4 regions of the Allobosea sp. NBC_00550 genome follow, and region 1 is predicted to be linked to each of the others. Evidence: predicted binding sites of a transcription regulator. Region 1 holds the regulator's gene; each other region holds the start of a gene.
The links. The regulator LexA, encoded in region 1, represses DNA repair genes until DNA is damaged. The targets are predictions, from matches to a motif close to TGTTCNNNNTGTGTTCNG.
Positions count from the first base shown of each region.

Region 1 (7,552 bases):
GCATGCCTTCGACGCCGGCACGCCGGTCGAGGAGGTGCTCTCGACGCTCGACACGCTCGTCCGCGCCGGAAAGCTGCGCCATGTCGGCGTTTCCAACTTCGCCGGCTGGGAACTGATGAAGTCCCTCGCCGCAGCCGAACGCCACGGCTGGCCGCGCTATGTCGCGCATCAGGTCTATTACTCGTTGGTCGGGCGCGACTACGAATGGGAGCTGATGCCGCTCGGCCGCGACCAGGGCGTCGGCGCGCTGGTCTGGAGCCCGCTCGGCTGGGGCCGCCTCACCGGCAAGATCCGGCGCGGCCAGCCGGTGCCTGCCGGAAGCCGCCTGCATGAGACCGCTGAGTTCGGCCCGCCGGTCGAGGACGAACAACTCTATGCCATCGTCGATGTGCTCGATGCCATCGCCGAGGAGACCGGCAGGAGCGTGCCGCAGGTCGCGATCAACTGGCTGCTGCAGCGCCCGACGGTCTCCTCCGTCATCATCGGCGCCCGCAACGAGCAGCAATTGCGCGACAATCTCGGAGCGGTCGGCTGGAACCTGACCGCCGAGCAGGTCGCGCGCCTCGATGCTGCAAGCGTGCGGACCGCGCCCTACCCGTATTTCCCCTATCGGCGGCAGGCCGGTTTCGCGCAGCTGAATCCGCCGGTGGTGTAACTCGCGCACCCCGCGCGAAACTTGACCAGCCGGCCCCCGAACGTGCATGACCTCAAGCCGAATTAACAGGTCATGCCATGCGCGTTCTGCTGATCGACAACTACGACAGCTTCACCTGGAACCTGGTCCACCTCATTGGCGGGCTGGGGGCGCAGGTCGACGTCTGGCGCAACGATGCGCTGTCGGTCGAGGATGCACTCAGTGGCGAGCATGACGCGATCGTGCTCTCGCCCGGCCCCTGCACGCCGAACGAGGCCGGCATCTGCCTCGACCTCGTCCGCGAAGGCGCGGGCGTGAAGCCGATCTTCGGCGTCTGCCTCGGCCTGCAGGCGATGGGCCAGGCCTTCGGTGGTGAGGTCGTGCGGGCGCCCCTGCCGATGCATGGCAAGGTCTCTCCGATCCGGCACAAGGCGCGCGGCCTGTTCCGAGGCATCAACGGGCCGCTGCAGGCGACGCGCTATCACTCTCTGGTCGTCGACCGTTCGACCTGCCCGCCGGTGTTCGACATCGAGGCCGAGACCGATGACGGCCTGATCATGGCGCTCTCTCATCGCGAGCTGCCAGTGCATGGCGTCCAGTTCCATCCGGAGAGCATCGCCTCCGAGCATGGCGCGACGATTCTACGGAATTTCCTCGACCTCGCTCAGCGATGGCGCAGCGAACATGACGCCGCCGCCCTGATCCCAACAGCCTGATTCCGCAGAGTTTCCATGGACGATTTCAAACCCTTCATCGCCAAGGTCGCGACCGGCGCGACGCTCTCGCGCGAGGAAGCGCGCGACGCCTTCGACACCATCCTCTCCGGCGAGGTCACCAACGCGCAGTCGGCCGCCTTCCTGATGGCGCTGCGTGTGCGCGGCGAGACCATCGACGAGATCGCCGGCGCAGTCGGTGCGATGCGCGGCAAGATGCTGCCGGTGAAGGCGCCGCCCGAGGCGATCGACATCGTCGGCACCGGCGGCGATTCCTCCGGCTCCTACAACGTCTCGACCCTGGCCTCGATCATCACCGCCGCCTGCGGCGTGCCCGTCGCCAAGCACGGCAACCGGGCGGCATCCTCGCGCTCCGGCGCGGCGGATGTGCTGACCGCGCTCGGTGTCAAGGTCGGGCTCGATCCGGCCGGCACCGAACGATGCATCCGCGAAGCCGGCGTCGGCTTCATGTTCGCGCCGACGCACCATGCCTCGATGCGCCATGTCGCGCCGGTGCGCACCGAGCTCGGCACGCGCACGATCTTCAACCTGCTCGGCCCGCTCTCCAACCCGGCCGGGGCGAAGCGCCAGCTGATTGGTGCTTTCTCCGAGACCTGGCTGGAGCCGATGGTCAAGGTGCTGGCCTCGTTCGGCTCGACCCGCGTCTGGGCCGTGCATGGCTCGGATGGGCTCGACGAGATCACCACCACCGGCCCGACCCGCGTCGTCTCGCTCGAGAACGGCAAGATCGAGAGCTTCCTGATCAATCCCGCGGATGTCGGTCTCGCGCCGGCCAAGCCGGAAGAGCTGCGCGGCGGCACGCCGGAGCAGAACGCCGCAGCGCTGAACGCCGTGCTCGCTGGCGAAAAGACCGGTTTCCGCGATATCGCCGCCTTCAACGCTGCTGCCGCGCTGCTCGTCGCAGGCAAGGCCACGGATCTGAAGGACGGCTTCGCCCAGGCGACGGCCGCGCTCGATTCCGGCAAGGCCAGGGCGACGCTCGCCGCCCTCGTCAAAATCTCGAACGCGTGAGGGCGGCATGACCGACATCCTCGCCAGGATCGAAGCCTATAAGCGCCAGGAGATCGCGGCGGCGAAGGCCGCCATGCCCCTCGCCGAGATCGAGCGGCACGCCCGCGCTGCCGGCAAGCCGCGCGGCTTCGCCGAGGCGCTGGCAGTGAAGGTCGCGGGCGGCACCCCTGCACTCATCGCCGAGATCAAGAAGGCCAGCCCGTCCAAGGGGCTGATCCGCGCCGATTTCGACCCGCCTTCGCTCGCCCGCGCTTATGCGGCCGGCGGCGCGGCCTGCCTCTCCGTGCTGACCGACGCACCCTCCTTCCATGGCCGGCCGGAATTCCTGACGCAGGCGCGCGAGGCCTCTGGCCTGCCGGCACTGCGCAAGGATTTCCTCTACGACACCTATCAGGTCTATGAGGCGCGGGCCTGGGGTGCCGACTGCATCCTGATCATCATGGCCGGCGTCGACGACGCCACCGCCAGGGCCTTGAACGAGACCGCGCGTGAGCTGAGCATGGACGTGCTCGTCGAAGTCCATGACGACGCCGAACTCGATCGTGCACTGAAGCTCGAAAGCCGGCTGCTCGGCATCAACAACCGCGACCTGCGCAGCTTCAACGTCGATCTCGCCGTGACCGAGCGGCTGGCGCCGCGCGTGCCCGCCGACCGTATCGTCATCAGCGAGAGTGGCATCTTCACCCATGCCGACGTCGCCCGGCTCAACACGATCGGCGTCAGCAGCTTCCTCGTCGGCGAAAGCCTGATGCGGCAGGCCGACGTCACGGCGGCAACGCGGGCGCTGCTGACCGGGCAGGCGCAAGAGAACGCGGCGTGAGCCGGCTCAGCCATCTCGACGCCCAGGGCCAGGCGCATATGGTCGATGTCGGCGGCAAGGCCGAGACGGCCCGCACGGCAATAGCCGAGGGCAGCATCGTGATGGCACCGGAGACGGTGGCGATCGTGCGCGATGGCAACGCCAAGAAGGGCGACGTGCTCGGCACGGCGCGGCTCGCCGGCATCATGGCGGCCAAGCGCACGCATGATCTGATCCCGCTCTGCCATCCGCTGCTGCTGAGCAAGATCGCGGTCGATCTCGATCTCGACGAGGCGCTTCCGGGTGTGCGCGTGCGCGCCGAGGTCAAGATGACCGGCCAGACCGGCGTCGAGATGGAGGCGCTGACCGCCGTCTCGGTCGCCTGCCTCACCGTCTACGACATGGTCAAGGCGGTCGACCGGGCGATGCGGATCGAGAATATCCGGCTCGTGCACAAATCCGGCGGCCAGTCCGGCGACTACGACGCGAAGGCTGGTTAGAGGAGTGAGCATGATGTCGCCCGAAAACCGGTTCCCACTTTTCGGCATTATGCTCTGATGGCGCTCACCCCGGTCCCCGTCGCGCGCAAGGCGTTGCTCGACAGCATTCCGGGGCCGACCGGAACCGAGACCCTGCCGCTCGCCCAATGCGCCTGGCGCGTGCTCGGCGGCGACGTGAGGGCGCTGCGCACCCAGCCCCCCTTCGCCAACTCGGCGATGGACGGCTACGCCGTACGCGGCGACGACATGGCGGAAGGCGTCAGCCTCGCCGTGATCGGCGAATCCGCCGCCGGCCGGGCTTTCGAGGGCGGCGTCGGGCCGGGCCAGGCGGTGCGGATATTCACTGGCGCACCGATGCCGGCCGGCGCCGACACCATCCTGATCCAGGAAGATGCCGACGGCGTCGACAGCCCCGCGATCCGGGTGCGCGTGCCGCCGACCAAGGGCAAGTTCCTGCGCGCCGCCGGGCTCGATTTCCATGAGGGCGATGTCCTGCTTGCAACCGGGCGCGTGCTCGACAGCGCCGCGCTCGGGCTCGCGGCGGCGATGGGGCATCCGGCGCTGCCGGTCCGGCGCAAGCCCCGCGTCGCGATCCTCGCCACCGGCGACGAATTGGTCGCTCCCGGCGAGCCCGTCGGGCGCGACCAGATCGTCGCCTCGAACTCGTTTTCACTGGCCGCGCTGGTCGAGAAGGCCGGCGGCGCTCCCCTCGATCTCGGTATCGCCCGCGACGATCATGCCGATCTCGCCGCCAAGATTGGACAGGCGAGCGCGGCCGATGCCGATGTGCTGATCACGCTCGGCGGCGCCTCCGTCGGCGCCCATGACCTCGTGCAGGAGGCTCTGACGCGGGCGGGCATGGAGCTCGGCTTCTGGAAGATCGCGATGCGGCCCGGCAAGCCGATGATGACCGGCCGGCTCGGCCGCATGGTCGTGGTCGGCCTGCCCGGCAATCCGGTCTCCTCGATCGTCTGCGGCCACCTTTTCGTGCTGCCGCTGATCGAGGCTTTGCTCGGCATGGCCGATGCGGATCGGGACCGGAGCATCCCGGCCGTCCTGGGACGCGACATGCCGGGGAATGACGAGCGCGAGGATTATCTGCGTTCCGAGCTGGCGTTGACCCCGGAGGGATGGGTGGCGACGCCTTTCGGCCGGCAGGATTCCTCGATGCTCGGCACGCTGGCGCGAGCCCAGGCGCTGACGATCCGCCCCGCCTTCGCCGACGCGGCCAAAACGGGCGATCCCTGCCGGATCCTACCGCTGCGGTAGGCCGCTTGCGGAACACAAGCAGAACGCGTATGGTGTTCGTGCTTTGTTTCGAATCTGCGCTTTGAAGGGCTGGCGGCAACCATGCTGACACGCAAGCAACACGAACTCCTGCGCTTCATCCAGGAACGCTTGCGCGAGAGCGGGGTGCCGCCCTCCTTCGACGAGATGAAGGACGCGCTCGATTTGCGCTCGAAATCCGGCATCCACCGGTTGATCATGGCGTTGGAGGAGCGCGGCTTCATCCGCCGCCTGCCCAACCGGGCGCGCGCGCTCGAAGTCATCAAGATGCCCGATGGTCTCGGCGCTCCGCAGCAGCGCCCCCGCTTCAGCCCGGCCATCGTCCAGGGCGGTCTCGGATCGCAGCCCAGCCTCGGCAAGCCACGCCCGGGTTCCGGAGCCGATGAGGACAGCCGTTCCTCCATCGCGATTCCGGTCATGGGGCGCATCGCCGCCGGCACGCCCATCTCGGCGATCCAGAGCCGCAGCCACACCGTCTCGCTGCCGCCCGACATGCTCGGCTCCGGCGAGCATTACGCGCTCGAAGTGCGTGGCGATTCGATGGTCGAGGCCGGCATTCTCGACGGCGACACGGTCGTCATCCGCAGGCAGGACACGGCCAATACCGGCGATATCGTGGTGGCGCTGATCGACGACGAGGAGGCCACCCTCAAGCGGCTGCGCAAGCGCGGCTCCTCGATCGCGCTCGAAGCGGCGAACCCGGCCTACGAGACCCGCGTGCTCGGGCCGGATCGGGTCAAGATCCAGGGCCGTCTCGTCAATCTGATGCGGCGCTACTGAAGCCGTTCGATGTCGGCGTCGCTGTCGACGGACACCGATGCCGGGTTGGTGGGCGGCTGATTGTTGGCCCGCGGCGCGGGTGGCGTCGCCTGCGGCTGCTCGCGGCGGCGGCTCCAGGGACGGTCTGCGGCGCCCTGCTCCGAGACATGGCTGCTCCAGCCTGTCGCTGTTCGATAGAGCGAGGTCGCCCCGTCGCGGCTCAGCGCGCCACGGCTGATCAACCTCGCCTTGCAGGCGCCGCTCCAGGAAATCGCGGTGACGACGAGGTCGGCGCGGAGGCAGTCCTCGATGATTGCGAGCCGATCGCGCGTGTAAGACACGGTGCGCTGATCGGCCGTGCGGCCGATGCAGCCCAGGCTGTCGCAAACGATGCCGGCCCGCAGCGTCGGATCATCCGGCGAGCGGCTGTCACCATCGGACGAGAGCCATTGTTGCAGGACAAAGCGGCTGGGCCTTCCGGCGATGGCGAGCCGGCCATCGGCTCCGCGCAGCGCTAGACCCGAGCCGTCGCGTTCGATCAGGATCTCCGGCCGCTCGGGCTTGCCGGCGACGGCGACGCCGAACATGAGCGGGATGGCCGCCAGCCAGCGCCAGGCCGTTGTCCAGAGCGTCAGCCAGAGCAATGTCAGCACGAAGCAGACGAGCACGGCGGGACCGAAGGCCGCGATCATCACCGTTGAATGGTCGATGGCCGCGACCCAGTGCGCCACCTTCAGCACGACATCCGAGGCGAGCCCCATCAGCGCCCAGGCCGGCCAATCCAGCCCGAAGGGATAGGCCAAAACGCCGAAGACCGCCGCCGGCATGACGAAGAGCGAGACGAAGGGCAGCGCCATGGCATTGCCGAGCAGCCCCAAAGGATTGAAGGTCTGGAAGTGATAGGCGCCGAAGGGTGCGGTCGCCGCCGTGGCGAGCAAGGTGGTGACGACGATGCCGAGCGCTGCGGTCCAGAGCGGGCCGACAGGCCAAGGCAGAACTGGCGGAGGCCGGGCGCGGTCCCGCCGCTCCCAACGTTCGGCGAACGCGATCAGTGCCGCGACCGCGCCGAAGGACATCTGGAAGCTCGGCCCGAGCAGGGCCTCGGGCTCGCGCAGCTGCACGATCATCGCAGCGAGCGCGAGGTTGCGCATGCTCAACGCCGCGCGGTCGACCAGGATGGCACCCAGCATCACCAGCGTCATGATCAGCGAACGCTCGGTCGCGACGTCGCTGCCCGAGAAGATGCAGTAGGCGGTTGCACCGAGCATGGCGGCCACGGCGGCGAGCTTCTTGACCGGCCAACGCAATGCGATCGTCTGCGAGATCGCCAGCAGGGCTCGCACCAGCCAGAAGATCGTGCCGGCAGCGAGCACCATGTGGAGCCCCGAGATCGAGACGATATGGTAGATACCGGCGGCGCGCAGGTCGTTGTTGGTCGCCTCGGTGATCAGCCCGCGCTTGCCCGTGACGAGCGCGGCCGCCACCGCGCCGCCCTGCCCGCCGCCGGCCTCGGCGATGCGCCGGGTCAGGGCGTTGCGGGCCTTGTCGATCGCCACATCGATCGCCAGACGCGTCGGCATCGGATAGGGCGGCGGCGCCAAAGCGAGCTTGCCGGATATGCTGCCGACAGCTCCGATTCCCTTGAAGAAGGCATCGCGGCCGAAATCATAGCCGCCCGCCCGCGCCGGCCCCGGCGGAGGCAGCAGCCGGGCGGTCGCGACGATATGGTCCCCGGGCGCGACGGAGCCGGCGCGGATGTTGACGCGCACCCGCTTCGGGCGCTCGCCCTCCGGCACCCCCGCGAGATCGGTCACCAGCACGACGATGC
Region 1 covers NZ_CP102772.1:1,380,161-1,387,712, forward strand. The annotation lists gene NWE53_RS06470 (aldo/keto reductase) at 1-655, shown strand, start outside; gene NWE53_RS06475 (anthranilate synthase component II) at 733-1,350, shown strand; gene trpD (anthranilate phosphoribosyltransferase) at 1,366-2,379, shown strand; gene trpC (indole-3-glycerol phosphate synthase TrpC) at 2,387-3,199, shown strand; gene moaC (cyclic pyranopterin monophosphate synthase MoaC) at 3,196-3,678, shown strand; gene NWE53_RS06495 (molybdopterin molybdotransferase MoeA) at 3,736-4,947, shown strand; gene lexA (transcriptional repressor LexA) at 5,029-5,745, shown strand; gene NWE53_RS06505 (ComEC/Rec2 family competence protein) at 5,739-7,552, opposite strand, start outside.

Region 2 (7,552 bases), 530 kb from region 1:
CTGGTCGCGCCCGAGTCCGGCCTCGAGCGCGCCCTCGCGGAGGTCGTGGACGGCAGCGCCGGCGTGAACCCACTCGACCTGACGCTCGCCGGGGAGGATGGCCGCTCGGCCAAGCTCTACCTCACCCCCGTCGCGGCCTCGGAGGACGGCGACGGCGAGCGCGCCATCGTCTACGCGCTCGAGACCACGGCCGAGCGCAAGCTGCGCGACAACATGGACCAGGCGGGCAAGATGCAGGCCGTCGGCCAGCTCGCCGGCGGCATCGCGCACGACTTCAACAACGTGCTGCAGGTCATCATCAACGCCTCCGAGTTCCTGCTCGCCAGCCACCGGCCGACCGATCCGTCCTTCCCGGACATCATGCAGATCAAGCAGAACGCCTACCGCGCCGCAGCGCTGGTCAGGCAGCTGCTCGCCTTCTCGCGCCGCCAGACCCTGCGCCCGCAGGTGCTGGAGCTCGGCGAGGTGCTGTCCGACCTCTCGCTGATGCTGAAGCGCGTCGTCGCCGACAAGGTGACGCTCGACGTCCGCCAGGGCCGCGACCTCTGGCCGGTAAAGGCCGATCTCGGCCAGCTCGAGCAGGTCATCGTCAATCTCGCCGTCAACGCCCGCGATGCCATGCCCAATGGCGGCAAGCTGACGGTGCGCACCCGCAACGTCGCCCGCGAGGACTGCGTGAGCTTCGGGCATGCCGCCCTGCCCACCGACGATTATGTGCTGCTCGAGGTCGAGGATAGCGGCACCGGCATCCCGCAGGAGCATCTCGACAAGATCTTCGAGCCGTTCTTCACCACCAAGGAAGTCGGCAAGGGTACGGGCCTCGGCCTCTCGATGGTCTACGGCATCGTCAAGCAGACCGGCGGCTACGTCTTCGTCGATTCCACCGTCGGCAAGGGCACGGCCTTCCAGATATTCCTCCCGCGCCACGTCCCGAGCCAGGAAGAGATCGCCGCCGAGGCCGCCGCCAAGGAAGCGCCGAAGAAGCTCGCCGCCGATCACACCGGCGCCGGCGTCATCCTGCTGGTCGAGGACGAGGACGCGGTGCGCGCGCTCAACGCCCGCATGCTGGTCTCACGCGGCTACACCGTCCACGAAGCCGCCTCCGGTGTCGAGGCACTCGACATCTTCCTGAAGAACGATGGCCGGATCGACCTCGTCGTCTCGGACGTCGTGATGCCGGAGATGGACGGCCCGACGCTGCTGGGCGAGCTGCGCCAGCGCAACCCGAACACCAAGGTCGTCTTCGTCTCCGGCTATGCCGAGGAGGCCTTCCGCAAGAACCTACCGGAGGGCGAGAGCTTCCACTTCCTGCCCAAGCCCTTCACCATGAAGCAGCTCGTCGAGACGGTGAAAGCCGCGATGGGCTGACGGGTTTCAAGCCCGGAGTTGAGTGCGGGCGTCATTCTCGGGCGAAGCGAAGCGCAGACCCGAGAATCTCATGCCGGAACAGCTGCAGGAGCCTCCTCCTGCAAGCCCGAGCATTGTCTGTTTGTGATGGGGTATTGAGGTTTTGTTCCGCGTGAGCGGGATGTCTGGTCCGGCTGGCCGGCCGGACCAGACGCGACTCGTCGACCGTCCCGAGCCAGGGCTTTCGCCCGTCGTCATCGAGGTTGCGGGTCGCTTCCTTGTCACGCTTGGTGAGTTGCCAGGGCCTCTTCGCATGAGCCGAACGCCCGCAGACAATCACAAGCCCTTCGAGGATAGCTCCCGATGCCGGTTTGCACCACGGTCCCTGAACCCTCCCGTTTCCTCGGCTGTGATGTCGGCAAGGCCGGGATCGTCGTCTTCGACAGCCGCGGCGACACCCTCGGCAGTCTCCCTAACGAGGCTTCGGCCCTGGCAGCCTTCGCAGCCGGGCTCGGCCCGGACTGCCTCGTCGTCTGCGAGGCGACGGGCGGCTATGAGGACGCCCTGCTGGCGGCGCTCGTCTCAGCCGGCTGCCCGGCCCATCGCGCCGATGCCCGCAAGGTCAAGGCCTTCATCCGCTCCTATGGGACGCTCGGGAAGAGCGATGCGCTCGATGCCAGGGCGCTTGCCCGCTACGGCGCCGAGCGCCACGCTCGGCTGATCCGCTGGCAGGCGCCCGCCCCGGCACGCGAGCGCCTCCAGGTCCTGGTGCGGACCAGAGCCGATCTCGTCGCCCAGAGAACGGCCTGCACCAACCGGCTCAACGCTCCCGGCATCGAACCGGTCAAAGCCCCGCTCCAGGCCCTGCACGACTGCCTCAAAGCCCAGATCGCCGCCCTGGCGCAAACCATCGCCGAGACCCTGCGCACCATCGCCCGCACCGACAGAAGCGAGCAGGCCTTGCGCTCCATCCGCGGCATCGGAACGACCACCGCCGCCACCCTCATCGCACTCATGCCCGAGCTCGGACGCATCAGCCGGCGCCAGGCCGCCGCACTCGCAGGCCTGGCTCCTCATCCAAACCAGAGCGGCAGTCGAGACGCCTACCGCCCAACCAGAGGCGGCAGGGCCGAAATCAAGGCCGCCCTGTTCATGCCCGCAATGGCCGCCGCAAGGCACGACCCCGCCATGCGCGACGCCTACACACGCCTCATCGCAAACGGAAAAAAGCCAATCGTCGCTCTCACCGCAATCATGCGACGCATCATCGTCATCGCAAATGCCCGCGTCAGAGACCAAAACAAACTGAGTTGATGACGGCTGACCTGGCTCAGTGCGCCGCCGGCACTGTACTGGCATCTTTGGCGTCACGCCCGGCCAGCGCCCCGACCCCGAGCAGCGCCAGGATCGTCAACGCGGCCGAGAGGCTGAGATAGTAGCCGACATAGGCGAGCCCCTTCTCCGTCGCGAGCCAGGTCGCGACATAGGGCGCGAGCGACGCCCCGACGATGCCGCCGAGATTGAAGGTCAGCGAAGCGCCGGTATAGCGCACAGCCGTCGGGAACATCTCGGCCAGCGCCGTGCCCAGCGGCCCGTAGGTAAAGCCCATCAGCGACAGGCCGACCACGAAGAAGGCGAGCACGCCGAGCGTGCTGCCCGAGCCGAAGAGCGGCGCCAGCAGGAAGCCGAAGATCGCGATGCCGAGCGTCGTCGCCAGCAAGGTCTGGCGGCGGCCGAAGCGGTCGGCCAGCACGGCCGAGACCGGGATCGTCAGGCCGAAAAACACGACGCCGATCATCTGCAGCGGCAGGAACTGATCGCGCGAGAAGCCGAGCTTGGTCGTGCCCCAGCTCAGCGAGAACACGGTCATCAGGTAGAACAGCACGAAGGTCGCCAGCGCCGCGAAGGTGCCGCAGAGCAGCGCGAGCTTGTGCTCGGCGAAGATGCTGACGAAGGGCACCTGCACGCGCTCATGCTTCTCCATCGCCTTGCGGAAGGCGGGCGTCTCGCTGATGCGCAGGCGGACATAGAGCCCCATGAAGACCAGCAGCGCGCTGGCGATGAACGGGATGCGCCAGCCGAAGCTGAAGAACTGCTCGTCGGTGAGCAACGCATCGAGCGCCAGGAAGCTGCCGGTGGCGCAGATGACGCCCACGGGCGCGCCGAGTTGCGGGACATGCCGTACCAGGCAGATTTTCCGGGAGGCGCGTTCTCGGTGGCGAGCAGCACCGCCCCGCCCCATTCGCCGCCGAGCCCGAGGCCTTGCCCGAGCCGGCACAACGCCAGCAGCAGCGGCGCCAGCACGCCGACAGCGGCATAGGTCGGCAGCAGGCCGATCGCGACGGTCGAAAGCCCCATCGTCATCAACGCGGCGACGAGCGTGGCCTTGCGGCCGATGCGATCGCCGAAATGGCCGAAGATCGCCGCGCCGATCGGCCGCGCGAAGAAGGCGATGGCGAAGGTCGCGAAGGACTGGAGCATGGCGGTGGTCGGATCGCCGCCCGGGAAGAACAGCTTCGGGAACACGATCACCGCCGCCGTCGCATAGATGTAGAAGTCGAAGAACTCGATCGTCGTGCCGATCAGGCTGGCGAGCAGGATGCGGCGCGGCGAGTTCAGGGCGGCAGGTGCAGGGGCGGGAGACACGTTGGCAACTTTCGCGAACAAATGCGGAAGCCGGGCGCAATAACAGGAAACGAAAGGCCGCGGCATGGGAAATGCCATGGCTTGATATGCATCATACGCATAATGGAACGATAATAACTATTGGCGTCAGCTCCACGAGCATGGCGCGACCATTACTCGGCTCCTCCTGACACAAACTGACAGAGGGAACAAAAAAAGAACTTGCTGCCTGGAACAAAGCGTGACCATCCTCCTGTCAAGACGCATTGAGATGTCCCCGTAGCCCTGCCATAAGGAGCCCGAACCGTGAATCAGGCAAATCTCAAGCTCGTGGAAGGCTCCTCGATGGACAAGGCCAAGGCGCTCGATGCGGCGCTCTCCCAGATCGAACGCGCCTTCGGCAAGGGCTCGATCATGCGCCTGGGCAAGAACTCGCCCTCGATCGAGATCGAGACCATCTCGACCGGCTCGCTCGGCCTCGACATCGCGCTCGGCGTCGGCGGCCTTCCCAGGGGCCGCGTGATCGAGATCTACGGGCCGGAATCCTCGGGCAAGACCACGCTCGCGCTCCACACCATCGCCGAAGCCCAGAAGAAGGGCGGCGTCTGCGCCTTCGTCGATGCCGAGCATGCGCTCGACCCGATCTATGCCCGCAAGCTCGGTGTCAATCTCGACGACCTCCTGATCTCGCAGCCCGACACCGGCGAGCAGGCGCTGGAGATCACCGACACGCTCGTCCGCTCCGGTGCGATCGACGTGCTCGTGGTCGACTCGGTCGCCGCGCTCACGCCCCGCGCCGAGATCGAGGGCGAGATGGGCGATGTCCAGCCCGGTCTGCAGGCCCGCCTGATGAGCCAGGCGCTGCGCAAGCTCACCGCCTCGATCTCGCGCTCGAACTGCATGGTCATCTTCATCAACCAGATCCGCATGAAGATCGGCGTGATGTACGGCAGCCCGGAAACCACCACCGGCGGCAACGCGCTCAAGTTCTATGCCTCCGTCCGCCTCGACATCCGCCGCGTCTCGACGCTGAAGGAGCGTGACGAGGCGACCGGCAACCAGGTTCGCGTCAAGGTCGTCAAGAACAAGGTCGCGCCGCCCTTCAAGCAGGTCGAGTTCGACATCATGTTCGGCGAGGGCATTTCCAAGGTCGGCGAGTTGATCGACCTCGGCGTCAAGGCCGGCATGGTCGAGAAGGCAGGCGCCTGGTTCTCCTTCGACAGCCAGCGCCTCGGCCAGGGACGCGAGAACGCCAAGACCTTCCTCAAGGCCAATCCCGACATGGCCGCCAAGATCGAGGCCACGATCCGCCAGAACTCCGGCCTGGTCGCCGACCGCATCCTCGACGAAGCCACCCCGGGCGCGGACGATCTCGACGAAGGCGAAGCCTGAGAAGTCCAGTTTCGTCCTGCTCGGCCTCGACCCGAGCATCTCCTGCAAGAGATTCCCGGGTCTCGGCTTTGCCTCGCCCGAGAATGACGTGCTGAGAAACGCGGGCGGCCTTCGGGTCGCCCGTTTTCGTTTGCAGATAAGGCCTTGCGGCCTGTGCGCTGCAACCAGCTTTCTGGACAGGGGCGAGCCGCCTGACTAGAACCGGTCGTTCCCGCCGGGCGCACCCGGCCCTTTGCCCGTGTTGAGAAGCGCAAGAACCGATGAGCGGCGTCAACGATATCCGGTCGACCTTCCTCGACTACTTCAAGTCCAACGGCCACGAAGTCGTGCCGTCGAGCCCGCTCGTGCCGCGCAACGACCCGACGCTGATGTTCGCCAATTCGGGCATGGTCCAGTTCAAGAACGTCTTCACGGGCCAGGAGAAGCGCCCCTATTCGCGCGCCACCACCGCCCAGAAATGCGTGCGCGCCGGCGGCAAGCACAACGACCTCGACAATGTCGGCTACACCGCGCGCCACCACACCTTCTTCGAGATGCTGGGGAACTTCTCCTTCGGCGACTATTTCAAGGACCAGGCGATCCATCACGCCTGGACGCTGGTCACCCGCGAATTCGGCCTGCCCAAGGACAAGCTCATCGTCACCGTCTATTCCGAGGACGACGAGGCGCATGCCCTCTGGAAGAAGATCGCCGGGCTGACCGACGACAAGATCATCCGCATCCCGACCTCGGCCAATTTCTGGCGCATGGGCGACACCGGCCCCTGCGGCCCCTGCTCCGAGATCTTCTTCGATCACGGCGACCATATCTGGGGCGGCCCGCCCGGCTCGCCCGAGGAAGACGGCGACCGCTTCATCGAGATCTGGAACCTCGTCTTCATGCAATACGAGGAAGCTGCGGGCGGCATTCGGACCGACCTGCCCCGCCCCTCGATCGACACCGGCATGGGGCTGGAGCGCATCGCCGCCGTGCTCCAGGGCACGCATGACAACTACAACATCGACCTGTTCCGCGCCCTGATCGGCGCCATCGCCGACCTGACCTCGGTCGATGCGGACGGACCGATGAAGGCGAGCCATCGCGTCATCGCCGACCATCTGCGCTGCTCGTCCTTCCTGATCGCCGATGGTGTGCTGCCGTCGAACGAGGGCCGCGGCTATGTGCTGCGCCGGATCATGCGCCGCGGCATGCGCCATGCGCAGCTGCTCGGCGCCAAGGAGCCGCTGCTCTACAAGCTCGTGCCGGCACTGACCCGCGAGATGGGCCGCGCCTATCCCGAATTGCTGCGCGCCGAGGCGCTGATCACCGAGACGCTGAAGCTGGAAGAGACCCGCTTCCGCACCACACTGGCACGCGGGCTCACCCTGCTCGACGACGCCTCGAAGGATCTGACCGCCGGCCAGAGCCTCAAGGGCGACGTCGCCTTCACGCTCTACGACACCTATGGCTTCCCGCTCGATCTGACGCAGGACGCGCTGCGCGCCCGCGAGATCACCGTCGATACGGAGGGCTTCGATGCAGCCATGCAGCAGCAGAAGGCCAAGGCGCGCGCCGCCTGGGCCGGCTCCGGCGAGGCCGCGACCGAGACGCTCTGGTATCCGCTGCGCGACAAGCTCGGCGCTACCGAGTTCCTCGGCTACGACACCGAGACCGCCGAGGGCGTGGTCACCGCGCTGATCCGCGACAACGCCGAGGTGCAATCGCTCAAGGCCGGCGAGAGCGGCTTCCTGCTGGTCAACCAGACGCCGTTTTACGGCGAGTCCGGCGGCCAGGTCGGCGATGCCGGCCTGATCAAGGCGCCGGGCACGTTGGTCGAGGTCGGCGATGTCCAGAAGAAGCTCGGCGATGTCTTCGCCCACAGCGTCACCGTCAAGGAAGGCGAGCTCAAGCTCGGCCAGGCCGTCGAGCTGATCGTCGACCATGACCGGCGCACCGCCATCCGCGCCAACCATTCGGCGACGCATCTGCTGCACGAGGCGCTGCGTCTCGTCCTCGGCGACCATGTCGCGCAGAAGGGCTCGCTCGTTTCGCCCGATCGCCTGCGCTTCGACTTCTCGCATCCCAAGCCGATCAGCGACGAGGAGCTGCGCGAGGTCGAAGAGATCGCCAACGCCATCGTGCTCAGGAATGAGCCGGTCACGACCCGGCTGATGAGCGTCGACGAGGCGATCGAATCGGGTGCCCGCGC
Region 2 covers NZ_CP102772.1:1,908,723-1,916,274, forward strand. The annotation lists gene cckA (cell cycle histidine kinase CckA) at 1-1,368, shown strand, start outside; gene NWE53_RS09130 (IS110 family RNA-guided transposase) at 1,711-2,661, shown strand; partial or broken gene NWE53_RS09135 (MFS transporter) at 2,678-4,059, opposite strand; gene recA (recombinase RecA) at 4,279-5,364, shown strand; gene alaS (alanine--tRNA ligase) at 5,625-7,552, shown strand, end outside.
Region 2: the regulator LexA is predicted to act here: its motif matches at 4,178-4,195, upstream of recA (recombinase RecA).

Region 3 (7,552 bases), 1.5 Mb from region 1:
TGAAGAACCGCGCGATGGTCATGATCGCGATTGCAGCCTTCGTCGGGATCTACCTCTTCAAGATCCCGTTCCCGATCATCATTCTTGCCGCCGGCATCGTCGGCTGGGCCGGAAACCGCTACGCCCCCGCGACGTTCGCCGGCGGTGGCCACGCGGCCAAAGCCGGCGCGCCCGAATTCAAGGGCGTGGTCGACCTGATGTTCGAGCGCGGCGAGCTTGCGCACGCCACGCCTTCGGGCGCGAGGGCGCTCCAGACGGTCGCGATCTGGCTTCCGCTCTGGCTCGGCCCCGTCGCCCTGCTCTGGTTGCTGACCGGGCAGGCGAGCGTCTGGACACATCTCGGCGGCTTCTTCAGCACGATGGCTGTCGTCACCTTCGGCGGCGCCTATGCGGTGCTGGCCTATGTCGCGCAGGCCGCAGTGGAGAGTTTCGGGTGGCTCGCGCCGGGGGAGATGGTCGATGGGCTCGGACTCGCCGAGACGACGCCGGGTCCGCTGATCCTGGTGCTGCAGTTCGTCGCCTTCCTCGCAGCCTATCGCGCTCCGGGTGTCTTCGATCCGCTGCTGGCCGGTTGCCTCGGGGCGCTGCTGACGCTTTGGGTCACCTTTGCGCCCTGCTTTTTCTGGATTTTCCTCGGGGCGCCCTATGTCGAGGCATTGCGCGGCAACAAGGCTCTCGCGGCGGCCCTGACCGCGATCACAGCCGCGGTGGTCGGCGTGGTGATGAACCTCGCATTATGGTTTGCGCTGCACGTGGTTTTTCGAGAGGTGCGCTCGGTGAGCTTTCTCGGCCTCTCGCCTGATATGCCGGTCTTTGCGTCGGTGGATTGGCAGGCCGCGCTGCTGTCAATCGCGGCGATGATCGCAATGCTGCGGTTCCGGGTGGGCATGATACCAACCTTGGCCATGGCAGCCTTGGCCGGCGTCGTGCTGCGTATGGCTTTCTGAAACAAGGGCTTCGGGGCTGCCCAGGCATGTCCGCTCCTGGCTCCATGGCGCATGGCCGCCTGCCTCTTCGCTGACATCGGGAGCACCCGCCGCCGTTCGGCCCTTCCACAGCTTCGGCTCCTCGCGCTAAACCGGACGCATGGACGCCCCCGTTCCGATGCCCCGCGCCGCCGATCTGCTCGCCTGGTACGACCGCCATCGCCGCGCGCTGCCCTGGCGCGCCGTTGCAGGCGCGCGGCCCGATCCCTATCGGGTCTGGGCCTCCGAGATCATGCTGCAGCAGACCACGGTCACGGCGGTGAAGCCCTATTACGAGCGCTTCATGACCCGCTTCCCGACGGTGAAGGCACTTGCCGACGCGCCATCCGAAGAGGTCATGCAGGCCTGGGCCGGCCTCGGCTATTACTCACGCGCCCGCAATCTCCATGCCTGCGCGAAAGCTGTGATGGAAAGCCATGGCGGCCGCTTCCCCGATACGGAGGACGGCCTGCGCTTGCTGCCCGGCATCGGCGCCTATACGGCGGGCGCCGTGGCCGCGATCGCCTTCGACCGGCCGGCCGCGGCCGTCGACGGCAATGTCGAGCGCGTCATGACGCGGCTTTTCGCGATCGAGGACGAATTGCCGGGCGCGCGTCCGCTGATCCGCGAGAGGGTGCTGGCGCTGCTGCCGCATGGCCGTCCGGGCGATTTCGCGCAGGCCTTGATGGATCTCGGCGCAACCATCTGCACGCCGCGCAATCCGGCCTGCGGCCTTTGCCCGTGGCGCGAGCCCTGCCGGGCGCGGGTGGCGGGCACGCAGGAGAGCTTTCCTCGCAAGGCGCGCAAGAAGGCCGGTGTGACGCGCTATGGCGCCGCCTTCGTGCTGACGCGGGCCGATGGCGCGATCCTGCTGCGCACGCGTCCCGACAAGGGACTGCTCGGCGGCATGGCCGAGGTGCCGACCAGCGAATGGCGCGCCGATTACGAACTCGACGGTGCCGCGCAGGATGCGCCCTTGCCGCTGCGCTGGAACCGGCTGCCCGAGCCGGTGCGCCATGTCTTCACGCATTTCCCGCTGGAACTGACCGTGTTCACCGGCAGCGTGCCGCCGCAAACGCGGGCGCCCGCCGGCATGCGCTTCACGCCGCTGGTCGATATCGCGAGCGAGCCGCTGCCGAGCCTCATGCTCAAGGTGGTCGAGCGTGCCGGGCTTTATCGCTCGAAGACGCGGTAGGTCATCGTCGGCAGGTCGACGGACCATTTGAAATAGCCCTTGGAGTAGATCTTGCCGCGGTTCGGCGGCCAGGGATCGTGGATGCGCAGCGTCGTGCCGGTGCCGTCGGGGTTGCCGTCCCCGCGCATGCCGACCACCACGATCATATGGCCGGGGCTGCCGCGCCCGGCGGTGTATTCGTCGACGCGCCAGAGCATGTCGAACATCAGCGGCCCGCGCGACAGCGCCTGCCGCAGCAACTCGACCGACCAGGACATCGGCGCGTTGCAGCGCAGCCCGTGGATGCGGCCATAGCGCTGGCCGGTCACGATCGCCTGGTCGCTCTCCGACGAGTTCAGCAGCCCGCCATCGGAGGCGATCATGTCCGGCGGCGTCCTGGCGATGATGATCGGCACGGTCGAGTTCTTCATCATCGCCGTCGAGGTCGCCCAGCAGGTCGTGTTCGTCGGCTGGGCGATGAAGGAGACCTTGTGCAGGATCGGCGCGAAGGCCTCGATGTCATAGAGGCAGGATTGCGTGGCCGGGCCGGCTTCGCCGTCCTCGACCAGCCAGTTCTTGCGCTGGAGGGCGAGCACCGCGCTGCGGGTCAGGTTGCCGAACTGGCCATCGGGGACGAGCAGCGGCCGCGGCTTCAGCGTGGCGTTCAGCGCTTCCTGAAGCTTCTTGACCTCAGGCCCGCGGGAACCGTTTTTCAGGATTGTGGCCATGACGTATCCGCCGGAGATGTCCTGCGCCCAGAGTGCGTGCGCCCAAGGGGCGCAGGCATCATCCGAACGAAGGACAGGCGCGTGGATACGGGGCGGCCCGCCGTTCAGGCGGCCGCCATCTGCGCCCTGATCTCGCCGCGCAGCGTGTCGAGCACGGTCAGATTGCCGCCGCGCTCGACATGCCAGAAGGTCCAGCCATTGCAGGCGGGCAGCCCCTGAGCGAGAGCGCCGACCTTGTGGATCGAGCCCACCGCGGGGCCGAGGATCAGCGTGCCGTCGGCCCGGATCACGGCCTTGTGGCGGCGCTTCTCGTCATGGACGGTCTCGCCCGCCTTCACCAACCCGGCCTCGACCAGGCTGAGGAACGGCACGCGCGGCTCGCTGCGCTTCGAAGGAGCGGTCGAGAAGGCCTCCGGCGCGAGTGGCGTCACTGCGGCGATGCGCTCGCGCGCCGCCTTGGCATAGACCGGATCGCGCTCGAGCCCGATGAAATGGCGGCCGAGCGCCTTGGCGACGGCGCCCGTCGTGCCGGTGCCGAAGAAGGGATCGAGCACGACGTCGCCGGGATTGCTGGCCGAAAGCAGTACGCGGGCTAGCAGGGCCTCCGGCTTCTGCGTCGGATGCACTTTGGCTCCGCCAGCGTCCTTCAGGCGCTCCTCGCCGGTGCAGAGCGGCAGATACCAGTCCGAGCGCATCTGCAGGTCGTCGTTGCCGCCCTTCAGCGCCTCGTAATGGAAGGTGTATTTCGAGCTTTCGCCGCGCGCCGCCCAGATCAGCGTCTCATGCGCGTTGGTGAAGCGCCGGCCGCGGAAATTCGGCATCGGATTGGCCTTGCGCCAGACGATGTCGTTCAGCATCCAGAAGCCGAGATCCTGCAGCGTCGCGCCGACACGAAAGATGTTGTGGTAGCTGCCGATCACCCACAGCGCCCCGTCCGGCTTCAGCACGCGTCGCGCCGCGGCAAGCCAGGCGCGGGTGAACGCATCATAGTCGGCGAAGGAGGCGAACTTGTCCCAGTCGTCGTCGACGGCGTCGACGAGGCTGTCGTCGGGCCGGCGCAGATCGCCGCCGAGCTGGAGGTTATAGGGTGGATCGGCGAAGACGAGATCGACGCTCGCCGGTGGCAACGCATTCATCGCCGCGACGCAATCGCCGACGAGAATCTGATCCAGCGGCAGTTCCGATGGAACGCCGATTGTTTCGGGAAGGCTCTTGGCCTTCATCCGAGCCCCCAGCGCAGGCCGTCCGGTACGCGAAACTTGAATCCGGACGGGAGCGCTGGCGGTCCCGGTACGCGAGATACCCATGACGCCAAGACCGTTACGCAACTTCAACAAGCGCGATATTGGCCGGACAGGGTAAAGGGCGGGTTTCCGCTTTGAAAAAAATGCGTCCCGTTTTGGGGCTGCAGAAATTGCCTAGCCCATTGGCATTGAAAGGAAATTTCCTAACGGGAATTAACGCTTCGCCCTGCCGTAACGGCAGTCTCTAGCGCGACCAGACGCCCTTCACCGGGGCGAAGGAGTAGCGGTGCTCGGGGCAGGGGCCGTGCTCGGCGATCGCCTTGCGGTGCTGCGGCGTCGCATAGCCGACATGGCCGGCGAAGCCATAGGCCGGATAGCGCCGCGAGAGCCGCGCCATCATCCTGTCGCGTGTCACCTTGGCGACGATCGAAGCCGCTGCGATGGAGGCCACCGCCCCATCGCCTTGAATGATGGCCTCGCAGCCGCAGCCGAATTGCGGCGGGTCGTTGCCGTCGACCAGCACATGCAGCGGCGCGAGCGGCAGCGCGGCTACGGCCCGGCGCATCGCGAGCAAGGTCGCCTGGCGGATGTTCAGCGCATCGATCTCGATCGCGGTGGCGCTGGCGACCGCGACGGCCAGCGCGCTCTCGACGATCTCGCCGAAGAGTTCCTCGCGGACCGGCGCCGACAGCTTCTTCGAATCGTCGAGCCCATGCGGCACGCGGGCAGGGTCCAGGATCACGGCGGCGGCCACAACAGGCCCGGCCAGCGGCCCGCGCCCGACCTCGTCAATGCCGGCAAGCGGCCAGCGGCCGGTCGCGATGGCGTGGGTCTCTCGGCTGAAATCGGCGGGCATGGCCGGGTTATGCAACATCCGTCCCTGGGGAGCCAGAGCGACATGAGTGCGCTCCACGGTCATCCCGGGTCTACGCTTCGGTTCGCCCGGGACGATGGCGCCTCACTCTCCAAACGCTCCCGCTCAAAACAAACTCAGCTGCGCCTTCTCCTTCTCGGGCTTGACGAACAGGTCGGTGCGCAGGCGCCGCCGCGTCGTGTTGAAGCCGCTGCGCTCAGCCGCGAGCTCGAAGCGCCGGCCGATCATCCAGGCATAGGGGCCTGAGCCGACCATGCGCTGGCCCCATTGCGAATCGTAGTCCTTGCCGCCGCGCGTCGAGCGGATCAGCGACATCACATGCCGGAGCTTGTCCGGGTGATGCGTCAGGAGCCATTCCTGCACGATGTCGCGCACCTCGAGCGGCAGCCTGAGCAGCACATAGCCGGCCTCCTGCGCGCCCGCCGCCTTGGCGGCGTCGAGGATGCGCTCGATCTCATGCTCGTTGATAGCCGGCACGACCGGCGCGACCAGCACCGTCACCGGAATGCCGGCCTCCGACAGCTTGCGGATCGTCTCCAGCCGCTTGGGCGGCGAGGCGGCGCGGGGCTCCATGCCGCGTGCGACCTTGGGGTCGAGCGTCGTCACAGAGAGCGCGACCTTGACCAGCCCCTTCTCCGCCATCGGAGCGAGGATATCGATGTCGCGCTGGACCAGCGCCGACTTCGTCACGATGCCGACCGGATGATTGAACTTCGCCAGCACCTCCAGGATCGAACGCATGATCCGCAGCTTCTTCTCGATCGGCTGATAGGCGTCGGTGTTGGTGCCGATTGCGATGGTGCGCGGCTGGTAGGAAGGGGAGGAGAGTTCCTTCTCCAGCAGCGCCGCGGCATCGGGCTTGGCGGTCAGCTTGCTCTCGAAATCGAGGCCGGGCGACAGGCCGAGATAGGCATGGGTCGGTCGCGCGAAGCAGTAGACGCAACCATGCTCGCAGCCGCGATAGGGATTGATCGAGCGGTCGAAGGAGATGTCGGGCGAGTCGTTGCGCGTGATGATGTTGCGCGCCTTCTCATAGGCGATCTCCGTCGTGAACGGCGGCAGCTCTTCCAGCGAGCCCCAGCCATCGTCCTCCGCGACGCGCTGCTCGGCCTCGTAGCGCCCGCCCGGATTGATCGTGGCGCCGCGCCCGCGCCGTCTCTCCGGATCGATGCGGTGGCCGGCATAGGCCATCGGGTCGGCCGGGGCGACGACAGGCGCGGAGACCGTCGGCTCCCGGTCGTGCCGCTTCAGCGGCTGGGCCGCCGGATAGGGCCTCTCGGTGGGTCTGGCCTGACGCATGGCAGTCGAACCTCGTCCAAAGCCGGGAATCGGCGTCGGTTCTCGCTCACCAATGTGAACATACCAAGAACAAATGGCAAGTGACAGGATTGCGACATGCTGCGCCGCATCATAAGCATTGGGCATGCTCACAGCCGTGATCCGGGCAGACGGTTCTCCACAGGCACTCGCCGCGACGCTCGCCGTGCTGATACCGGCGGTGGCCGAGGGTTTTCTCGGCCATGCGGTAATCGTCGATGCCGCGGGCTCGGCCGATATCGAGCGCATCGCCGACGGGACCGGGGCGCATTATCTGCGCGGCGGGGTCGAGGCCTGGCAGCGTGGAGCGGCCGAAGCGCGCGGAGACTGGATATTGCTGCTCGATGCCGGCGACGTCCCGCAGCCCCATTGGGTGCAAACCGTCGAGCGCCATTTACTGCTCGCCCCGAATCGGCCGGCACTGATCCCGGTGGAGGGGGCGGCAGCCTCGCTGCGTGAGCGTGCGGCAGTGGCCTTCGGTGGGCGCCGGCTGAGAGCGGGCCTCGTCGTTCCGAAAAGCGCGGCGCAGTCCGGGCACCTCGCTCGCGCACCGAAGCGGCTGGCGGTGCGGCGGGAAAGGGCCGGCTAAAGAGCCGCCCTAGGTCTTTTGCGTTCCTGGCATGCAAAGGCCCCGCCGAAGCGGGGCCTCAGGATTGGGAGCCGGTGGCTCGGCCGGAACGCGACGCCTATCCGGTCAGGCTTGCTCCAGCAGCAGGTTTTCGTCCCGATGCTCGCCGCCGAGTCCGGCAGCCCAAGCCGCCGCCGCGGCGCCGACAAGCAAGGCCGCCGCCGTCAGGAAGGCGGAGAGGACGGCGATCTTTCGGGCGCGTTCGGCTGCCTGCTTCGCGGTCTCCTTTGCCTGAGCCAAGCGGGCGTAGGCGTCATCGATGCGCTTCTGGGCATCCTGCTGGGCGATACTGGCCCGCGCCGCGAGCCGGCCGGCGAGGTAGTCCCGATCGGCAGGCTCGATCTTTCCATTGGAGAGCGCATTGACGAAGATTCGCGAGGCTTCGTTACGCTCCTCGGCCGTTACAGGCTGCTGGCCGCTGGCGCGCATGGAATTGTCGAGCGCCATGCTGAGCGGATCGACATTCTGGGAGATCAGCGATGCCGCTCCCGAGCCGGCGGAGGCGACGCCGCTGGCTGCCGTCTTCGCGGCCCCGAACAGCGACGATGTCGCGACGATGGTGATCAGCAGCGCGCCGGTGGCCCAGACGAGCAGACCATGGGTGGCGTCGCGCACTTTCCGC
Region 3 covers NZ_CP102772.1:5,540,516-5,548,067, forward strand. The annotation lists gene chrA (chromate efflux transporter) at 1-947, shown strand, start outside; partial or broken gene mutY (A/G-specific adenine glycosylase) at 1,087-2,133, shown strand; gene NWE53_RS26320 (peptidoglycan-binding protein) at 2,139-2,867, opposite strand; gene NWE53_RS26325 (site-specific DNA-methyltransferase) at 2,972-4,174, opposite strand; gene rnhB (ribonuclease HII) at 4,356-4,967, opposite strand; gene NWE53_RS26335 (PA0069 family radical SAM protein) at 5,091-6,284, opposite strand; gene NWE53_RS26340 (glycosyltransferase family A protein) at 6,409-6,891, shown strand; gene NWE53_RS26345 (hypothetical protein) at 6,997-7,552, opposite strand, start outside.
Region 3: the regulator LexA is predicted to act here: its motif matches at 6,339-6,356, upstream of NWE53_RS26335 (PA0069 family radical SAM protein).

Region 4 (7,552 bases), 680 kb from region 1:
CTCGCGGGCCTGCGCGGCCGCGAAAAGCGGCAGTGCCGGATCGTCCGGCAGGCGGCGCACGGCCCAGAGTGCCTCGCGGCGATCAAGGCCGAGGGAACGAAAGGCATCGGCATCGGCGAGCAGGCGCATGGCGCGGGCCGGCAGCCCGGCCCGGCGCATCAGCTCCTCGACGTCGCGGTAAATGCCTCCCGCTTCCCGCGCCTGCACGATGGCGAGGCCCCATTCCTCCTTGAAGCCGTCGATCTGGCGGAAGCCGAGGCGGAGCGCGAAGGGGTGTTTTTTCGTCTCCTCCTTCTCAGCCCTCATCCTGAGGAGTGCCGCAGGCGCGTCTCGAAGGATGGTTCGTGAGGCACTGGACCGCTCTGGACCATCCTTCGAGACGCCGCTTCGCGGCTCCTCAGGATGAGGGCTGCGAAAGTTGGAAGAATGCTGGACGTCATCCCGGGCGAAGCGAAGCGAAGACCCGGGATCCATATCCGAGCCTTCATCGGAAACGCTCAGGCATGGATCCCGGGTCTCCCTACGGTCGCCCGGGATGACGATGTTCAGTTCCTCCAAAGGCTCCAACCCGTTGTCCCAACCGCTCGCATTCACATCGACGGGGCGTGGCTCGACGCCGCCATTCTCCTGCGCCTCCCGCACGATCTGGGCCGGGGCGTAGAAGCCCATCGGCTGGGAGTTCAGCAGCGCGCAGGCGAATGCCGCCGGGTGGTGCTTCTTCAGATAGGAGGAGATGTAGACCAGCTTGGCGAAGGAGGCGGCGTGGCTTTCCGGGAAGCCGTAGCTGCCGAAGCCCTTGATCTGGTCGAAGCAGCGCTGGGCGAAATCGCGCTCATAGCCGCGCGCGACCATGCGCTCGACCATCATGTCCTGAAAATGATGGATGGTACCGTCATTACGGAAGGTCGCCATCGCCTTGCGCAGGCCGTTGGCTTCCGGGTCGGTGAATTTGGCGGCAACCATGGCTAGGCGCATCGCCTGCTCTTGAAAGAGCGGCACGCCGAAGGTCTTCTCCAGCACCGGGTAGAGTTCATCCGGCAGCCCGTGCTCGGGTGACGGCGAAGGATAGCTCACCTCCTCCAAACCGGCCCGCCGCTTCAAATAAGGATGGACCATATCGCCCTGGATCGGGCCGGGCCGGACGATCGCGACTTGAATGACCAGATCATAGAACTTCCGCGGTTTGAGACGAGGCAGCATGTTCATCTGGGCGCGGCTCTCGACCTGGAAGACGCCTAGCGACTTGCCCTCGCAGAGCATGTCGTAGGTGCCTTCGTCGCCGTCCGTGAAGTCAGCGAGTTCGTACCGCTTTTTCTCATAGCCCTTAATCAAATCCCCATAGCCCTCGATCAGATCGAACGCTTTGCGGATGCAGGTCAGCATGCCGAGAGCCAAGACATCGACCTTCATCAGCTTGAGTTCATCGATATCGTCGCGGTCCCATTCGATGAAGGTGCGGTCCTTCATTGCGGCATTACCTATCGGCACCGTCTCATCGAGACGGCCGCGCGACAGTACGAAGCCGCCGACGTGTTGCGAGAGATGGCGCGGGAAGCCGAGCAGCCGAATGGCGAAACCGACGGCGCGGCGGATCGACGGGTTCGTCGGGTCCAGCCCGGCTTGGCGGACGCGGTCATCGCCGATCTCCGTGCCCCAGCTTCCCCATTGCGTATCGGCGATGCGAGCGGTGATGTCCTCGGTGAGCCCCAGCACCTTGCCGACTTCGCGGATAGCGCTGCGCGGCCGATAGCGGATCACGGTGGCGGCGATACCGGCGCGATGACGACCATACTTCTCATAAATCCACTGGATCACTTCCTCGCGCCGCTGATGCTCGAAATCGACGTCGATATCGGGCGGCTCGCGCCGCTGCTCAGATATGAACCGCTCGAACAGCACGTCGTTGTCGGTGGGGTCGACGGCGGTGATACCGAGCACGTAGCAGACGGCAGAATTGGCGGCCGAGCCGCGCCCCTGGCAGAGGATACCTTCGCTCTCGGCGAATTCGACGATCTGGCGAATGGTCAGGAAGTAGCGGGCGTATTCCAGCTTCTCGATGAGAGCGAGTTCCTTAACCAGCAGTTTCTCGACCTTGTCGGGAACGCCGTCCGGATAGCGGATCAGGCTGCGGCGGCGGACCAGCTCCGCGAGCCAGTCCTGATCCTTCCAACCGGGTGGGACGGGCTCCTCGGGGTACTCGTATTTCAGCTGGCCGAGATCGAACTCGACGCGGGAGAAGAGATGCTGCGTCTCGGCGATGGCCTCGGGCGCGTCGCGGAAGAGACGTGCCATCTCCTGCGGCAGCTTGAGGTGGCGCTCGGCATTGGCCTCCAGCCGCCGCCCGGCACGCTCGATGGTGACGCCCTCACGGATGCAGGTGAGCACATCCTGCAAGTCGCGTTGCTCAATGGAATCGTAGAGCGCGTCATTGGTCGCGATCAGCGGCGTGCGGGTCGCGGCGGCGATGACCTTGAGCCGCACCAGACGACGACGGTCGTCGCCGCGCCGGTGCATGGTGGCGCCGAGCCAGATCGCGCCGGGCGCAGCCTCGTCGAGCCGGGCAAGCAGCGCCGGCAGGCCATCGAGATTGCGGCTGGGCATCAGGATGAGCAGGAGGTCGCGCGCATCGTTCAGCAGATCGCCGAGGTGGAGGATGCACTCGCCCTTTTCCGCCCTGAGATTGCCTTGGCTGAGCAGCCGGCAGAGCCGTCCCCAGCCCTCGCGATTGGCGGGATAGACGATGATGTCCGGTGTGCCGTCGGCGAAGACGAGGCGGGTGCCGGTCGCGAGCTTGAAGCGATCCGCCGTCACCTTCATCTGCTCGGGTTTGAAGAGAAGACCGGCGAAATCCGGGTTCTCGATCCAGACATATTCACCGGGGCTGCCGCCCTCGCGGATCTTCTCGGGCGCTGGGAGGCCGTCTTCCCGCAACTGGCGCAGCGCGGCCCAGGCCCGCACCACGCCAGCGACCGTGTTGCGGTCGGCGATACCGATGCCGGCATATCCCAGCAGCAGCGCCGTCAGCACCATGTTCGGCCCCGGCGCTGCGCCGCGCAGGAAGGAAAAATTCGTCGCGGCAACGGGTTCGGCGAAGGAGCTCGCAATCTGATTCATGCGAAGAGCCCGTGGAGGAACCAGCGCGGCGGGGCGCTTTCGGCCTCGTAGAAACCGATCCGGAACAGCCAGAAGCGGCGCCCCTGCGCATCCTCGACGCGATAATAGTCGCGCATCGGCTCGTCACTGCCGTCGCGCCACCATTCCGGCGCGATGCGCTCCGGCCCCTCGGCGCGGGCGACGTCATGGATGAGGCGGCGCCAGCGAAAACGGATCGGGGGGCCATCCGGCACCTCGGCGATGGCCTCGACCGGCTGGGGCGGCTCGAAGAGCTGGAGCGGGCGGGCCGGCGGCTCCTGCGGCTCAGGCTCGGGCCATGCCGCCTCCGGCAGTGGCGCGGCGGCTGAGAGCGCCTTTGCGGCACGGACGGGATGATGCGTATCCTGCGCCGCGAAGCGCAGTACGCGGTCGCGGCCGAAGCGGGTGACGAGCCGGTCGACCAGATCGGCCACTGCCTCCTCCTCGACGGCGCGGCCGTCGAGACTGTGCTGCTGATCCGTCAGCGGCTCGCAGATCGGCACCGCGAGCTTGACCGCGTCGAAGCCGAAGCCAGGATCGAGCGGATCGGCCAGCGCCTCGATGCGCTCGCGATAGAGCCTGAGCAAAGCCTTCGCATCGCGCGAGGGCCGGCCGGTCTCGATGGCGAGGCGGCGGACGGCCCCGTCGCTGCGGAAAAAGCCGATCTCGAAGACGCGCCCGCCTTCGCCGCGCGCCTCCAGGACCCGCGCCGCCTCCCCGATCAGCCGGACGACGACCGCCTCAAGGCTCGCGGTATCGGCGAAAGGCTCGGCGAATTGGCGCTCGACCACGCAATCGGGCGGCGGACGCAAGGGGGTGATGCGGCGATCCTCTCGGCCGAGCGTGCGCCTCAGCTTAGTCGCCAGCGCCTCGCCGAAGCGGGCCGAAAGCGTCTCGGACGGGCGTTCGGCGAGATCTGCCAACGTCTTGAGGCCGGCCCGCGACAGCGCGATCACGGTCTCCACCTCGATATCGAGCGCGTTGACCGGGAGCGGGCGCAGCGTCACTTCCTCCCGCCCCGGAGCGATGATGCCGCCCTGCCCAAAACGGGCATAGGAGCGGGCGGCATCGGGCGTGCCGGCGATGGCGGTCTTCAGCCCAAGACCGATCCGGCGCATGACGTGGTCGACACGGGCAACGAGCCCTTCCTCGCCGCCGAAGAGATGGGCGCAGCCGGTGATGTCGAGCAGGAGGCCGTCGCGGGCGTCGAGCGCGACCAGCGGCGTGAAGCGGTCGCAGACATTCGCGACCTCCTCCAGAAAGTGGCGATCCGCCTGCGGCTGCGCCTCCAACGCGACCAGATCGGGCATCCGGGCGCGGGCATCGGCCAGGGTCAGCCCGCGCGTCAGGCCGAGCCTGACGGCGCGCCTGTCGCAATCGACGATGCGCAGCGCATTGTTCTGCGTCTCGACCAGGACATGGGGCTTCTCAGCCGGCGCGCCGAAGGCCGGAATCGTGCCCGTCCGCCGCAACCTGTCGGTCGCCAGATAGGGGAACCAGAGGGCGAGATAGCGGCGCGGCATGGTCTGTCCGGGGAGCCAGTCTGTCGGAACGGTCGAAAACGCTGCGTTCCTCGAAAGATCGTCGGTCACGGTCCCACTCCACACGCCACTCGCGCTCCGCCGCGCCGCCGCGCTGGCGCAGCAATCTCACGGCGAAAGCCGGAGCGCCGGGGGCATTGGCCTCCAGCGCCCGCGAGGCCAGTGCACGCACCTGCCAGCGCGTGCGGGCCGCGCTCGGCGCCTCCGCAGCCGCCACCCGCAGCAGCAGAACCGGCACGCCCGCGCCTTCGGCAGCCAAAGCGAGGCGCCGGCTCGCCGTCAGGTCGAAAGGGCGCGGTTCACCCCAGGGCTCGATCAGCACGGCGCCTAGCGCAGAGCAGCGCGCCGCCTCGGCGCCCGCCCGCAAGACGCCCTCGCCGTCGCGCGCCCGCACCAGCAGGAGGCGCGAGGGATCGAGGCCAAGCTCGTTCAGCCCCGGCGCATGCAATCGGCCGGCTTCGGCATCGACGAAATCCTGCCGCGCCCACAGGATCGGGCGCTCTGGCACCTCGCCCTCTCCGTGCCCAGCCCGCAGGGCGATCCCGAGCGCGAAACCCGTCGCGGCCGCGAGATCGGCGACCTCGGCGGCATAGACCTCATGCAGCGCCGCTCGCGCGAGCCCGCCGCTCAGGGCTTCGTCGAGCGAAGTCACGCCAAGGCCGATCCGCGCACCCGCGACAGGGCCAGCCCGCAAAGCCGCCTCCGCGAGGCTGCGGCGCAGATCGGACAGGGTCTGGGCGGTCGCTGCTGGCATGGAAACTCGAAAATTGTTCTCTCTTTGTTCTTTATAAAACGCACCGCGCCGGAAGGCGAGTCGAGTCTTCCGAACTCCGACTCGTCCCTGTGTGCGATACGCAAAGTTTGTCGGCTGGAGAGGGTAGTATGTCGGCATTTGCGCCCATAGTTTGTCGGCACAGCCCTTTTACGGCCTCAACCGCCTATCAGATCGAACCAGCCGCCTTCATCGATCACCTCGACGCCATGCTTGGCCGCGTCCCTGAGTTTGGACCCAGCGCCGGGGCCGGCGAGGACAGGAGTTGCTTCAGTGAATCGGCCGCCTGTAGGGACATCCTGTCTGTTCAAGGCTGCCACGCGATAGAATCGCAGCCTCTTTCACGCTGCGGCGGCTAAGCTGGCGATTGCTGCCGCGACACCGCCAGAGCCGTGCGGGATTTCTCTCGCCTGAAGCGCCATCTCAACTGCTCCGAGCGCGCCCAGCAAGGCTGCAGCGTTGAAATGGCCCATGTGGGCGATACGGAAGGCCTTGTTGTGATAGTCTCCTATGCCCAGGCCAAGCGTCACGCCACAGATATCGCGTGCGAAGGCGGTGATGACCCCTACGTCTACGCTAGGCGTCAGGACCGCCGTCACGGACGGCGCTCGCTCGGTTGCCTCCGTGACTCCGAAAGCCAGAGCCTGACCACTCGTCCAGAGATCGACGGCAGCATGTGTCGCCTTGGCAAGGGCGGTGTGGCGGCGCCAGATTGCCTCCAGCCCCTCCTCGAAGATCATGTCGAGCGCGGCACGCTGTCCAAAGAGCAGGTGCTCCGGCGCGGTCCCGCAATGTTTCATGTAGGCGAGCACGTTCATCCGACCGCTCCAGTCCCAATAGCCGGTGCGCAGGTCGGCGCGCTTGTGAGCGACAAGGGCTTTGTCGTTGGCCGCAACGAAAGCCAGGCCTGGCGATGACATCAGTCCCTTCTGTGAGGCGGAGACAGCGACATCGATGCGCCAGGCATCCATCTCGAATTCCATGCAGGCCAGCGATGCGATGGCATCGACCATGAAGAGGGCAGGATGGCCCGCGGCGTCGATGGCCCTTCGGATCGCGGGGATGTCATTGACGATGCCGGCGGCGGTATCGATCTGAACGACCATCACAGCCTTGATCGTGTGCTGCGTATCGGCGCGCAGCCGAGCCTCGACTGCGACGGGATCAACAGCCCGACGCCAGCTCCCAGGAAGCATCTCGACATCAACGCCCATGAAGCGCGCCATCTCGCCCCAGCCGATGGCGAAGCGTCCACTTTCAAGCACCAGCACCTTGTCGCCACGCGAAAGGACATTGGTGAAGGCTGCCTCCCAGCCGCCATGCCCGTTGGCGGCGTAGACGAAGGTTTCGCCGTCAGTCCGGAAGACGCGTTTGAGATCGACGAGAACCGTTTCAGTTAGGGTCACGATGCTGTCGGAACTTAGTTCCTCCGCTGGTCGCATCATCGCCGGAAGCACGCGATCGGGAATGTTTGTAGGACCGGGCATCGCGAGCAGCGGCCGGCCATTAGCCAGAGACATGCCGAATTCTCAGTACAGGAAATTCATCTCTGCAGAGTTCCGCTATGAGCATGTTCCGAGCAAGCTCGTGCGCGCATTGCTCGGCATCCCGCTTTGCATGACACATGAGCCCAGCTGGACCGGCAGAGAGCGCCCAGAAGCTCCTACGGGCTGTACCGCCGTTTCAGCTCTCCGCTGTCGTCGTAACTCGCCTCGAAAACCGGCGAGGCGAGAGTGGCGCGAACCTTCAGGATGCCGCTGCCGGTATTCGTGAACCCGTGACGGCTGCCGGCGGGCACGATGACCGACTGGTTGCGGAGCACGGACATCACCTCGTCCTCGATGCGTATCTCGGCCTGCCCCTCAATGACCTCGAGGATTTCTTCGACGGTGTGCGAGTGCATAGGCGCGCCCAGGCCAGGTTGGCAAAACTGCTCGAAGATGCAGAGCTGATGCGATCCCACAACCGCTGAGACCCGCATTGAGGTCAGTACGCCCTCTCGCCATTTTTCGAGCTCAGATAGCGGTTCAATCACGCGCATGCGTTCCTCCCTTCAGCCGCTCGCCCGCACTAGGGCGCGGGGCCTTATCGGAGATCAAAGCATGTT
Region 4 covers NZ_CP102772.1:695,303-702,854, reverse strand. The annotation lists gene NWE53_RS03370 (error-prone DNA polymerase) at 1-3,114, opposite strand, end outside; gene NWE53_RS03365 (Y-family DNA polymerase) at 3,111-4,655, opposite strand; gene NWE53_RS03360 (ImuA family protein) at 4,561-5,427, opposite strand; gene NWE53_RS03355 (pyridoxal-phosphate-dependent aminotransferase family protein) at 5,787-6,965, opposite strand; gene NWE53_RS03350 (cupin domain-containing protein) at 7,109-7,486, opposite strand; gene NWE53_RS03345 (VOC family protein) at 7,548-7,552, shown strand, end outside.
Region 4: the regulator LexA is predicted to act here: its motif matches at 5,442-5,459, upstream of NWE53_RS03360 (ImuA family protein).